Regions from separate parts of the Bacillus sp. SORGH_AS_0510 genome, predicted to be linked through region 3. Evidence: a T-box and tRNA genes for the amino acid it is inferred to sense, from the RefSeq annotation. Region 3 holds a T-box; the other regions hold tRNA genes.
The links. The T-box of region 3 lies ahead of serS (serine--tRNA ligase). A T-box ahead of a tRNA ligase gene usually reads a tRNA of that ligase, here a tRNA-Ser.
Positions count from the first base shown of each region.

Region 1: it has a tRNA-Ser gene. The T-box ahead of serS (serine--tRNA ligase) is inferred to sense a tRNA for this amino acid. The anticodon was not compared.
Region 2: it has a tRNA-Ser gene. The T-box ahead of serS (serine--tRNA ligase) is inferred to sense a tRNA for this amino acid. The anticodon was not compared.

Region 1 covers NZ_JAUTAU010000001.1:4,070,002-4,073,797, forward strand. The annotation lists tRNA gene QE429_RS20725 (tRNA-Gly) at 98-171, opposite strand; tRNA gene QE429_RS20730 (tRNA-Leu) at 523-603, opposite strand; tRNA gene QE429_RS20735 (tRNA-Leu) at 628-713, opposite strand; tRNA gene QE429_RS20740 (tRNA-Cys) at 752-825, opposite strand; tRNA gene QE429_RS20745 (tRNA-Gly) at 834-908, opposite strand; tRNA gene QE429_RS20750 (tRNA-Gln) at 913-987, opposite strand; tRNA gene QE429_RS20755 (tRNA-His) at 1,013-1,088, opposite strand; tRNA gene QE429_RS20760 (tRNA-Trp) at 1,100-1,173, opposite strand; tRNA gene QE429_RS20765 (tRNA-Tyr) at 1,179-1,263, opposite strand; tRNA gene QE429_RS20770 (tRNA-Phe) at 1,291-1,366, opposite strand; tRNA gene QE429_RS20775 (tRNA-Asp) at 1,373-1,449, opposite strand; tRNA gene QE429_RS20780 (tRNA-Met) at 1,453-1,526, opposite strand; tRNA gene QE429_RS20785 (tRNA-Val) at 1,679-1,754, opposite strand; tRNA gene QE429_RS20790 (tRNA-Glu) at 1,759-1,833, opposite strand; tRNA gene QE429_RS20795 (tRNA-Ser) at 1,852-1,943, opposite strand; tRNA gene QE429_RS20800 (tRNA-Asn) at 1,952-2,026, opposite strand; rRNA gene rrf (5S ribosomal RNA) at 2,040-2,156, opposite strand; rRNA gene QE429_RS20810 (23S ribosomal RNA) at 2,288-3,796, opposite strand, start outside.
Region 2 covers NZ_JAUTAU010000001.1:1,486,926-1,490,721, reverse strand. The annotation lists gene glgB (1,4-alpha-glucan branching protein GlgB) at 1-30, opposite strand, end outside; tRNA gene QE429_RS07590 (tRNA-Glu) at 884-955, opposite strand; tRNA gene QE429_RS07585 (tRNA-Ser) at 964-1,054, opposite strand; tRNA gene QE429_RS07580 (tRNA-Asn) at 1,059-1,133, opposite strand; tRNA gene QE429_RS07575 (tRNA-Ile) at 1,142-1,218, opposite strand; tRNA gene QE429_RS07570 (tRNA-Gly) at 1,225-1,298, opposite strand; tRNA gene QE429_RS07565 (tRNA-His) at 1,307-1,382, opposite strand; tRNA gene QE429_RS07560 (tRNA-Phe) at 1,410-1,485, opposite strand; tRNA gene QE429_RS07555 (tRNA-Asp) at 1,492-1,568, opposite strand; tRNA gene QE429_RS07550 (tRNA-Met) at 1,572-1,645, opposite strand; tRNA gene QE429_RS07545 (tRNA-Ser) at 1,677-1,769, opposite strand; tRNA gene QE429_RS07540 (tRNA-Ile) at 1,788-1,864, opposite strand; tRNA gene QE429_RS07535 (tRNA-Met) at 2,022-2,098, opposite strand; tRNA gene QE429_RS07530 (tRNA-Ala) at 2,117-2,192, opposite strand; tRNA gene QE429_RS07525 (tRNA-Pro) at 2,208-2,284, opposite strand; tRNA gene QE429_RS07520 (tRNA-Arg) at 2,291-2,367, opposite strand; tRNA gene QE429_RS07515 (tRNA-Leu) at 2,381-2,469, opposite strand; tRNA gene QE429_RS07510 (tRNA-Gly) at 2,479-2,550, opposite strand; tRNA gene QE429_RS07505 (tRNA-Leu) at 2,565-2,649, opposite strand; tRNA gene QE429_RS07500 (tRNA-Lys) at 2,664-2,739, opposite strand; tRNA gene QE429_RS07495 (tRNA-Thr) at 2,842-2,917, opposite strand; tRNA gene QE429_RS07490 (tRNA-Val) at 2,940-3,015, opposite strand; rRNA gene rrf (5S ribosomal RNA) at 3,024-3,140, opposite strand; rRNA gene QE429_RS07480 (23S ribosomal RNA) at 3,272-3,796, opposite strand, start outside.
Region 3 covers NZ_JAUTAU010000001.1:214,551-218,346, forward strand. The annotation lists gene serS (serine--tRNA ligase) at 93-1,373, opposite strand; T-box leader at 1,632-1,857, opposite strand; gene pdxT (pyridoxal 5'-phosphate synthase glutaminase subunit PdxT) at 1,921-2,511, opposite strand; gene pdxS (pyridoxal 5'-phosphate synthase lyase subunit PdxS) at 2,515-3,396, opposite strand; gene QE429_RS01245 (D-alanyl-D-alanine carboxypeptidase family protein) at 3,575-3,796, opposite strand, start outside.

The DNA of each region.
Region 1 (3,796 bases), 3.9 Mb from region 3:
GTGCAAATCAACAGACAAGTTTACAAAGCCTATATATAAAGAAAAAACGCAATGCATCGTTCTCTAGGTAACGATACACTGCGTTAGTTAATATGTATGGAGCGGGTGATGAGAATCGAACTCACGACATCAGCTTGGAAGGCTGAGGTTTTACCATTAAACTACACCCGCATAATTTTTTGACAACTTTTTGAACGATTTGACCCTTACAATGTTACACACTTTTTTATTAATCGTCAAGTGGTTTTTGCGAATTATGTCGAATGGCCCCTAAAAAACTTCGGATGTTTTCAGGTAACAACATAGAATGGTGACCAATATCGCTTACTCTTACCTCTACTGGTAACATTGGCTGCTTCTACGTTACCGTCTCGCTTTCATTTACCTATTTGGGACACGTAGATCCCTTCTACGTTACCGTACTCGCTTATTTTTACCTATCTCGGGTACGTACACATTTAATTAAATTCCTTTTACACAAAAAACACTTCCTATAATCAAATAGGAAGTGTTTTGCATTGATACCGGTGGTCGGGGTCGAACCGACACTCCAGAGGAACACGATTTTGAGTCGTGCGCGTCTGCCAATTCCGCCACACCGGCATATTAAAATATTTTGTAAATCAGTGCCGAGGACCGGAATCGAACCGGTACGGTAGTCACCTACCGCAGGATTTTAAGTCCTGTGCGTCTGCCAGTTCCGCCACCCCGGCGTATATAAAAAGTAGATTATGCACTGTATAAATTTTTATGGAGGCGGCAACCGGATTCGAACCGGTGGTAAAGGTTTTGCAGACCTCTGCCTTACCACTTGGCTATGCCGCCGTAAATTATGGAGCGGAAGACGGGATTCGAACCCGCGACCCCCACCTTGGCAAGGTGGTGTTCTACCACTGAACTACTTCCGCAAAATGGCTGGGCTAGCTGGATTTGAACCAACGCATGTCGCAGTCAAAGTGCGATGCCTTACCGCTTGGCTATAGCCCAATGCTCAATTAATTAAAAAATATTATGGGGCGACTGATGGGAATCGAACCCACGAATGCCTGAACCACAATCAGGTGCGTTAACCACTTCGCCACAATCGCCACAATATTATTGGCAGGGGTAGTAGGAATCGAACCCACACCAAAGGTTTTGGAGACCTTCGTTCTACCTTTAAACTATACCCCTATATATGGTGGAGGGGGACGGATTCGAACCGCCGAACCCGGAGGGAGCGGATTTACAGTCCGCCGCGTTTAGCCACTTCGCTACCCCTCCACATATAAAATGTTTCATAAAAATTAATGGTGGCTCAGGACGGAATCGAACCGCCGACACAAGGATTTTCAGTCCTTTGCTCTACCGACTGAGCTACTGAGCCAACATATGGCGGTCTGGACGGGACTCGAACCCGCGACCTCCTGCGTGACAGGCAGGCATTCTAACCAACTGAACTACCAGACCATATTGCGGGGACAGGATTTGAACCTGCGACCTTCGGGTTATGAGCCCGACGAGCTACCAGACTGCTCCACCCCGCGACGGTAAAAAATATTACTAATGTTAATGCCCATAGTTTGTATGGACTGTATCAATCTCAGTTAGTATATTCAAGTAGTAACTCGATTGATACAACTCGCAGATTATTCACGGATGCAACGCTCGTTGCTCCACCCCGCGACAATAATATTGATGGTGGAGGATGACGGGATCGAACCGCCGACCCTCTGCTTGTAAGGCAGATGCTCTCCCAGCTGAGCTAATCCTCCATAATGGTGACCCCTACGGGATTCGAACCCGTGTTACCGCCGTGAAAGGGCGGTGTCTTAACCGCTTGACCAAGGGGCCATATCGCAATAAATTTAATGGCGGAGAGCAAGGGATTTGAACCCTTGAGACAGGGTTACCCGCCTACACGATTTCCAATCGTGCTCCTTCGGCCACTCGGACAGCTCTCCAAAAGAAATGGCTCCGCAGGTAGGACTCGAACCTACGACCGATCGGTTAACAGCCGATAGCTCTACCACTGAGCTACTGCGGAATATTTTAAAACAGCCTGGCAACGTCCTACTCTCACAGGGACTTTCGTCCCAACTACCATCGGCGCTGAGAAGCTTAACTTCCGTGTTCGGTATGGGAACGGGTGTGACCTTCTCGCCATAATTACCAGACCATTTATTCGACACTATTTTATTATAATGTCTTTTTCATATTTTGCAAGAGAATTTTTTAAAAAAATTCATTCCCTCAAAACTAGATAATGAAGAAGAAAATTCAATAAACATGTGAGTTCGCTAAAAACTTGGTTAAGTCCTCGAACGATTAGTATCAGTCAGCTCCACATGTTACCATGCTTCCACCTCTGACCTATCAACCTGATCATCTTTCAGGGTTCTTACTAGCTTGACGCTATGGGAAATCTCATCTTGAGGGGGGCTTCATGCTTAGATGCTTTCAGCACTTATCCCGTCCGCACATAGCTACCCAGCGATGCCTTTGGCAAGACAACTGGTACACCAGCGGTGCGTCCATCCCGGTCCTCTCGTACTAAGGACAGCTCCTCTCAAATTTCCTACGCCCACGACGGATAGGGACCGAACTGTCTCACGACGTTCTGAACCCAGCTCGCGTACCGCTTTAATGGGCGAACAGCCCAACCCTTGGGACCGACTACAGCCCCAGGATGCGATGAGCCGACATCGAGGTGCCAAACCTCCCCGTCGATGTGGACTCTTGGGGGAGATAAGCCTGTTATCCCCGGGGTAGCTTTTATCCGTTGAGCGATGGCCCTTCCATGCGGAACCACCGGATCACTAAGCCCGACTTTCGTCCCTGCTCGACTTGTAGGTCTCGCAGTCAAGCTCCCTTGTGCCTTTACACTCTACGAATGATTTCCAACCATTCTGAGGGAACCTTTGGGCGCCTCCGTTACTCTTTAGGAGGCGACCGCCCCAGTCAAACTGCCCACCTGACACTGTCTCCCACCCCGATAAGGGGTGCGGGTTAGAATTTCAATACAGCCAGGGTAGTATCCCACCGACGCCTCCACCGAAGCTAGCGCTCCGGCTTCTACGGCTCCTACCTATCCTGTACAAGCTGTACCAAAATTCAATATCAGGCTACAGTAAAGCTCCACGGGGTCTTTCCGTCCTGTCGCGGGTAACCTGCATCTTCACAGGTACTATAATTTCACCGAGTCTCTCGTTGAGACAGTGCCCAGATCGTTACGCCTTTCGTGCGGGTCGGAACTTACCCGACAAGGAATTTCGCTACCTTAGGACCGTTATAGTTACGGCCGCCGTTTACTGGGGCTTCGATTCAGAGCTTCGCTTGCGCTAACCCCTCCTCTTAACCTTCCAGCACCGGGCAGGCGTCAGCCCCTATACTTCGCCTTGCGGCTTCGCAGAGACCTGTGTTTTTGCTAAACAGTCGCCTGGGCCTATTCACTGCGGCTCTTCGAGGCTATTCACCTCAAAAAGCACCCCTTCTCCCGAAGTTACGGGGTCATTTTGCCGAGTTCCTTAACGAGAGTTCTCTCGCTCACCTTAGGATTCTCTCCTCGCCTACCTGTGTCGGTTTGCGGTACGGGCACCTTTTATCTCGCTAGAGGCTTTTCTTGGCAGTGTGGAATCAGGAACTTCGGTACTAAATTTCCCTCGCTATCACAGCTCAGCCTTTACGGAAAGCGGATTTTCCTACTTTCCAGCCTAACTGCTTAGACGCGCATATCCAACAGCGCGCTTACCCTATCCTCCTGCGTCCCCCCATCACTCAAACGATAAAGAGGTGGTACAGGAATATCAACCTGTTG
Region 2 (3,796 bases), 1.3 Mb from region 3:
ATCAGTAGGAAATAACGTGTTCACTGTCATGGCTAACCTCATCCCCATTGAAAATATGTATTTCAAAGACCAATTATAATTCCAAATAGATGATATGCCTCCAAAAACTTTTTTATCTTTTCTGACAATTACTGATTTAATGTTCTAGAAAGTTTCAATTATCATCAATATTCAACACAAAACGACAAATAATCCATCGTTATTCGACAGGAATCTTTAAAGTTTTTTTGAATTTTTTATTTAAAATACAATAAAAAAATTATTTGATTTATATCACATTAAAGGAGTGAAATTTCAAGAAATGCAGAGTTTTGTAAGCGTTATCAATATTTATTCGGGATGGAGATTTGCGGATTTGTTATTTTAAGATAATAATTTTATGTATTGTTTTGTGAATTGTTCTTAAAATTGAGTACAGGGTCTTTTTGGCTAGTGTATGAGGAAATAGTCACGGTAAATGGAGTGGTGAACTTTTTGCTAGACTCGTCACATGTAGGGCATCTACGTTACCCTATTAAGTCGAGAATGCAGCATTGGGTAACGGACATGTCGTCTATGTTACCCAAACAGGACCTGGATAACAATTTGGGTCATATAGAAGTGGTCTACGTGACTTGAATAGGGTTTTCACGCTGCAATGGGTAACGTAGAAGCAGGCTACGTTAACCAACTAGATTTTTTTTGTTCTGCTCGGTCACGTAGAGCACCTCCACGTTACCCAACTAGATTTTTTTTGTTCTGCTCGGTAACGTAGAGCACCTCTACGTTACCTAAATTACTCAGGAATAAATATAACTGAGTGTACTTAAACAATAATCATTTCCAATCTTCCTTTAAAAAGGAACAAAAAAAACTGATGATACTTTATCATCAGTTTTTTTTATGACCCCTACGGGATTCGAACCCGTGTTACCGCCGTGAAAGGGCGGTGTCTTAACCGCTTGACCAAGGGGCCAAAATCTATGGCAGAGAAGAAGGGATTCGAACCCTCGCGCCGGTTACCCGACCTACTCCCTTAGCAGGGGAGCCCCTTGAGCCACTTGGGTACTTCTCTATAATGGCTCCGCAGGTAGGACTCGAACCTACGACCGATCGGTTAACAGCCGATAGCTCTACCACTGAGCTACTGCGGAATAATATATGGTGGGCCTAAATGGACTCGAACCATCGACCTCACGCTTATCAGGCGTGCGCTCTAACCAGCTGAGCTATAGGCCCACATTTTGGAGCGGGTGATGGGAATCGAACCCACTACATCAGCTTGGAAGGCTGAGGTTTTACCAGTAAACTACACCCGCAAAATAAATGGGGCGACTGATGGGAATCGAACCCACGAATGCCTGAACCACAATCAGGTGCGTTAACCACTTCGCCACAATCGCCACAATAAAAACTATATTTAATTAAAATGGTGGCTCAGGACGGAATCGAACCGCCGACACAAGGATTTTCAGTCCTTTGCTCTACCGACTGAGCTACTGAGCCAACATATGGCGGTCCGGACGGGACTCGAACCCGCGACCTCCTGCGTGACAGGCAGGCATTCTAACCAACTGAACTACCGGACCATATTGCGGGGACAGGATTTGAACCTGCGACCTTCGGGTTATGAGCCCGACGAGCTACCAGACTGCTCCACCCCGCGACGGTAAAAACTATTTAATTCTGAAATAATATGGCGGAGGAAGAGGGATTCGAACCCCCGCGCGGTTTAACCCGCCTGTCGGTTTTCAAGACCGATCCCTTCAGCCGGACTTGGGTATTCCTCCATATTATATAAAAGATAATGGTGGACCTTGTAGGACTCGAACCTACGACCGGACGGTTATGAGCCGTCTGCTCTAACCAGCTGAGCTAAAGGTCCAAGTTGAAGTTCTATTACCATAATATTAAAACCGTCTGTCCCATCTCAGAAAGCATACTCAAGTAGCAGCTCGATGGTGACAACTCGTTGCATTTTCATTGGAGCCTTGCTCGTTGCTCTAACCAGCTGAGCTAAAGGTCCAAGTTCATTAAATATTTGGTAGCGGCGGAGGGGATCGAACCCCCGACCTTACGGGTATGAACCGTACGCTCTAGCCAGCTGAGCTACACCGCCAAATAGTTATTAAAATTATGGTGGAGCCTAGCGGGATCGAACCGCTGACCTCCTGCGTGCAAAGCAGGCGCTCTCCCAGCTGAGCTAAGGCCCCATAATTTATTAAAAATGGTCGGGAAGACAGGATTCGAACCTGCGACCCCTTGGTCCCAAACCAAGTGCTCTACCAAGCTGAGCTACTTCCCGTAATAATGGCGCGCCCGAAAGGAGTCGAACCCATAACCTTCTGATCCGTAGTCAGACGCTCTATCCAATTGAGCTACGGGCGCAATATTTTAAAAATGGTGCCGAGGACCGGAATCGAACCGGTACGGTAGTCACCTACCGCAGGATTTTAAGTCCTGTGCGTCTGCCAGTTCCGCCACCCCGGCAATTAAGAGAGCGGAAGACGGGATTCGAACCCGCGACCCCCACCTTGGCAAGGTGGTGTTCTACCACTGAACTACTTCCGCATATTAAGTTTAAATGGTGCGGGTGAAGGGAGTCGAACCCCCACGCCTTGCGGCGCCAGATCCTAAGTCTGGTGCGTCTGCCAATTCCGCCACACCCGCATATTCATTTAAAATGGTGAGCCATGAAGGACTCGAACCTTCGACCCTCTGATTAAAAGTCAGATGCTCTACCAACTGAGCTAATGGCTCATATAACTAAAGTGTACTAAAAAAGCAAATTGTTTTTTTGCTGAAAATCCCTTCAGGATTTCTCGCATGCTTCCGCTGATGTTAACCAAGAAGTAAGAAGCATGGTGCCGGCGAGAGGACTTGAACCCCCAACCTACTGATTACAAGTCAGTTGCTCTACCAATTGAGCTACACCGGCAATTAGTTTGAGAAAAAATATATGGTGGAGGATGACGGGATCGAACCGCCGACCCTCTGCTTGTAAGGCAGATGCTCTCCCAGCTGAGCTAATCCTCCGTATAACAGCCTGGCAATGTCCTACTCTCACAGGGACTTTCGTCCCAACTACCATCGGCGCTGAGAAGCTTAACTTCCGTGTTCGGTATGGGAACGGGTGTGACCTTCTCGCCATAATTACCAGACTATTAATGCGACACTATTTTATTATAATGTCTTTTTGATATTTTGCAAGAGGAATTTCAAAAAAATTTCATTCCCTCAAAACTAGATAATGTAGAAGAAAGTTCAATAAACATGTGAGTTCGCTAAAAACTTGGTTAAGTCCTCGAACGATTAGTATCAGTCAGCTCCACATGTTACCACGCTTCCACCTCTGACCTATCAACCTGATCATCTTTCAGGGTTCTTACTAGCTTGACGCTATGGGAAATCTCATCTTGAGGGGGGCTTCATGCTTAGATGCTTTCAGCACTTATCCCGTCTGCACATAGCTACCCAGCGATGCCTTTGGCAAGACAACTGGTACACCAGCGGTGCGTCCATCCCGGTCCTCTCGTACTAAGGACAGCTCCTCTCAAATTTCCTGCGCCCACGACGGATAGGGACCGAACTGTCTCACGACGTTCTGAACCCAGCTCGCGTACCGCTTTAATGGGCGAACAGCCCAACCCTTGGGACCGACTACAGCCCCAGGATGCGATGAGCCGACATCGAGGTGCCAAACCTCCCCGTCGATGTGGACTCTTGGGGGAGATAAGCCTGTTATCCCCGGGGTAGCTTTTATCCGTTGAGCGATGGCCCTTCCATGCGGAACCACCGGATCACTAAGCCCGACTTT
Region 3 (3,796 bases):
CAACAAAAGATAATTTATCATACATCGAATATGAATGTCAACAAAGAAACAAAGAAATTCCGGATGAATAAAACATCCGGAATTTTTAGAAATTACATAGATTTAATTATATCACGATTGCCCATATATGGACGTAAAACCGTCGGTATGATGACACTGCCGTCCTCTTGCTGATAGTTCTCAAGGATGGCTGCGACCGTGCGGCCAATTGCAAGGCCAGATCCATTTAGTGTATGCACATGTTCCGGCTTCGCTTTCGGATCACGACGGAAGCGAATATTTGCTCGTCTCGCCTGAAAAGCTTCAAAGTTACTGCAAGAAGAAATCTCACGATATGTTCCATAGCTTGGAATCCAAACTTCAATATCATACTTCTTCGCAGCCGTAAAGCCGAGGTCACCCGTACACATGCTTAGCACACGGTATGGAAGCTCAAGTAATTGTAGAACACGTTCCGCATCATTCGTTAGCTTTTCAAGCTCTTCATAAGAGTCCTCTGGCTTCACGAACTTAACAAGTTCAACCTTATTGAATTGGTGCTGACGAATCAATCCTCTTGTATCACGTCCAGCAGAGCCTGCCTCAGAACGGAAGCATGCGCTATAGGCCGCAAAGCGGATTGGAAGCTCTTCCCCACTTAAAATCTCATCACGGTGATAGTTTGTGACAGGCACTTCTGCTGTTGGAATAAGGAAATAATCTTCGCTCTCGATTAAGAAGGCATCCTCTTCAAACTTTGGCAATTGTCCTGTTCCTGTCATACTTGTACGGTTTACTAAGTAAGGAGGCAGGATTTCTGTATAGCCATGTTCATCCACATGCAAATCAAGCATAAAGCTTATAAGTGCTCGCTCTAAACGTGCCCCTAATCCTTTGTAAAAAACAAAGCGGCTTCCCGTTACTTTGCCCGCACGTTCAAAATCAAGGATCCCTAACTGATCAGCAACGTCCCAGTGCGGCTTTGCTTCGAATTCAAAGTCACGGACCTGGCCCCATTTTCGGATTTCGATATTATCGTCTTCTGTTTCCCCTACAGGAACACTTTCATGAGGAATATTCGGGATGCTTAGAAGTAACATTTCTAATGTTTCTTCTACTCCGCGAAGCTCTTCATCAAGTGCTTTAATTTGATCGCCGACCTCACGCATTTCTTTAATTAAGTGGTCCGCATCCTGCTTTTCGCGTTTTAATGCGGCAACTTGCTGAGTAACCTCGTTTCGTTTGCTCTTAAGTTTTTCAGATTCTACGATCAGTTCGCGTCGCTTTTGGTCTAGTTCCTCGAATCGGCCAAGATCGGTTAGATCTTCTCCACGATTCTGAAGCTTTTCTTTTACTTCAGCAAAATTTGCTCTTAGGACTTTAATATCCAGCATGTTTGACACTCCTTTTAAAATATTTTTGACGGCTTCCGCTTGAATAGATAAGCTTAAGTTAAAAATTCCTGTTGATTTCCGCTCCAGGCACGAGCGGTTCGTGGGTGTTTCGGCGAGCCTCCTCGGCGCAAGCGCCTGCGGAGTCTCCCCTGAACCATACTCCCACAGGAGTCTTCGTGCCTTCCGCTCCAATTACATCGTGCCAAATCAACAAAAGCTCCAACCTATTTTAAAAACAAAAAACTCCCGTCCCTAATAAACAGGGACGAGAGTTAACCCGCGATACCACCCTGGTTGACAGCATGCGCTATCCACCTCGAAGAAAATGTAACGGTTTTAACCGAAAGTACTTACTTACCACATGATGTAGTGTTCCATACCTTGCTCGAGGAGGGATTCACAAGCTTCATTCACCGGTTTTCACCAGCCACCGGCTCTCTACTAGAATGAGTTTCCTGTTACTAGTTCCTCTCATTGCTTTTAACAATATGATTAATTTGTATTTATACGTTACTATAATTATTTACGAAATGCAACCAAATTATGCCTATATTCGTTGCTTTTGTTTCGCTTCTTTTACCATCTCAACGAAGTATGCGGTCATGCGGTGATCATCTGTTAACTCTGGATGGAAGGAGCATCCTAGAAATTGCCCGTCCCGTGCGGCCACAATGCGGTCATTATGCTTACACAAAATCTCCACATCTTCTCCCGCTTCAACGATGTGCGGCGCACGAATGAACACGGCTGGGAAACTCTCTGCTACATCCTTAATAGAAAGGTCTGCTTCAAAGCTGTCCACTTGACGGCCAAATGAGTTGCGTTCTACCTGAATGTCCATCACTCCGATATGAGGCTCATCATAACCCACAAGTTGCTTTGCTAAAAGAATCAGTCCAGCGCATGTCCCAAACACAGGCTTTCCACTACGAGCAAATTCCTTTAAATCACCCATGAAATCATATTTGTCAATCAAGCGGCGCATTGCTGTGCTTTCTCCACCAGGAAGGATCAAGCCATCTAGGTCTTGTAACTCGTCCTTACGCTTCACAGCTACTGCCTCTACACCGCAGGCCTCAAGTGACCGAATATGTTCACGAACCGCTCCTTGCAGGGCGAGAACACCGATCTTAATCATCGATTACCATCCTCTTTCTTGCATGCGTGATTCTGGTGCTAGGGAGGAAATTTCAATTCCCTTCATTGGTGTTCCAAGATCCTTTGAAAGTTCCGCAATTAACTTATAGTCTTGGTAGTGAGTAGTTGCTTCAACAATCGCTCTAGCAAATTTTGCAGGGTTTTCTGATTTAAAGATACCAGAGCCTACAAACACTCCGTCTGCACCTAACTGCATCATAAGGGCAGCATCTGCAGGAGTGGCTACACCGCCAGCTGCAAAGTTAACTACTGGAAGACGTCCAAGACGCTTAATTTCAAGAAGCAATTCAAATGGAGCCCCTAAAAGCTTCGCTTCTGTCATTAGTTCATCTTCATTCATTCCAACGACTTTACGAACCTGTGCATTCACCTTACGGATATGACGAACGGCTTCAACAATATTTCCTGTTCCCGGCTCACCTTTGGTACGAAGCATAGAAGCTCCTTCACCAATACGGCGTGCAGCCTCACCCAGGTCACGACAACCGCAAACAAATGGAACAGTAAAATCACTCTTATATAAATGGTACTCTTCATCAGCTGGTGTTAAGACTTCACTTTCGTCAATATAGTCAACACCCATTGCTTCAAGCACTCTTGCTTCTACAATATGACCAATTCTTGCCTTAGCCATTACAGGGATTGAAACAGCATTAAGTACCTCTTCAACTATTCTAGGGTCAGCCATTCTTGCTACGCCACCAGCTGCACGGATATCTGAAGGCACCCGCTCTAATGCCATTACTGCCACTGCGCCTGCTTCTTCAGCAATTTTTGCCTGTTCAGCATTCACAACATCCATGATTACGCCGCCCTTTTGCATTTCAGCCATACCGCGTTTTACGAGTTCTGTACCTGTTTTCATTTTAAAAATCCCCCTTTTAGTAAAAATATTATGAAAAATCTCTTTACGCTCTAGGAAAATTCCCCTTTAACTAATCGGAATTATCTTTTTCCATAAAATCATTAAAGCAACAAAAAAGGATTCCTGTCAAGACAAGAATCCTTCTTATGAGATCTAAAATCCCACAATAATTATTTAATTAAAACCAACCTTTTACAGTAGAAGAAATCCCGTCCCATACATTTCCAAAGAAGTTGCCGATGCCGCGCATCATGAGAACAAACCAATTGGCTTTTTCAACATCTTGCCCAGCTATGACATCTACTTTGACTTTCTTTTGTCCTTCTTCTGTTAAGAATGAAACCTTTTCACCGTTTTTAGGTTTAATGGTTACATACCCTACGGTTTCACCCTTTTTAAC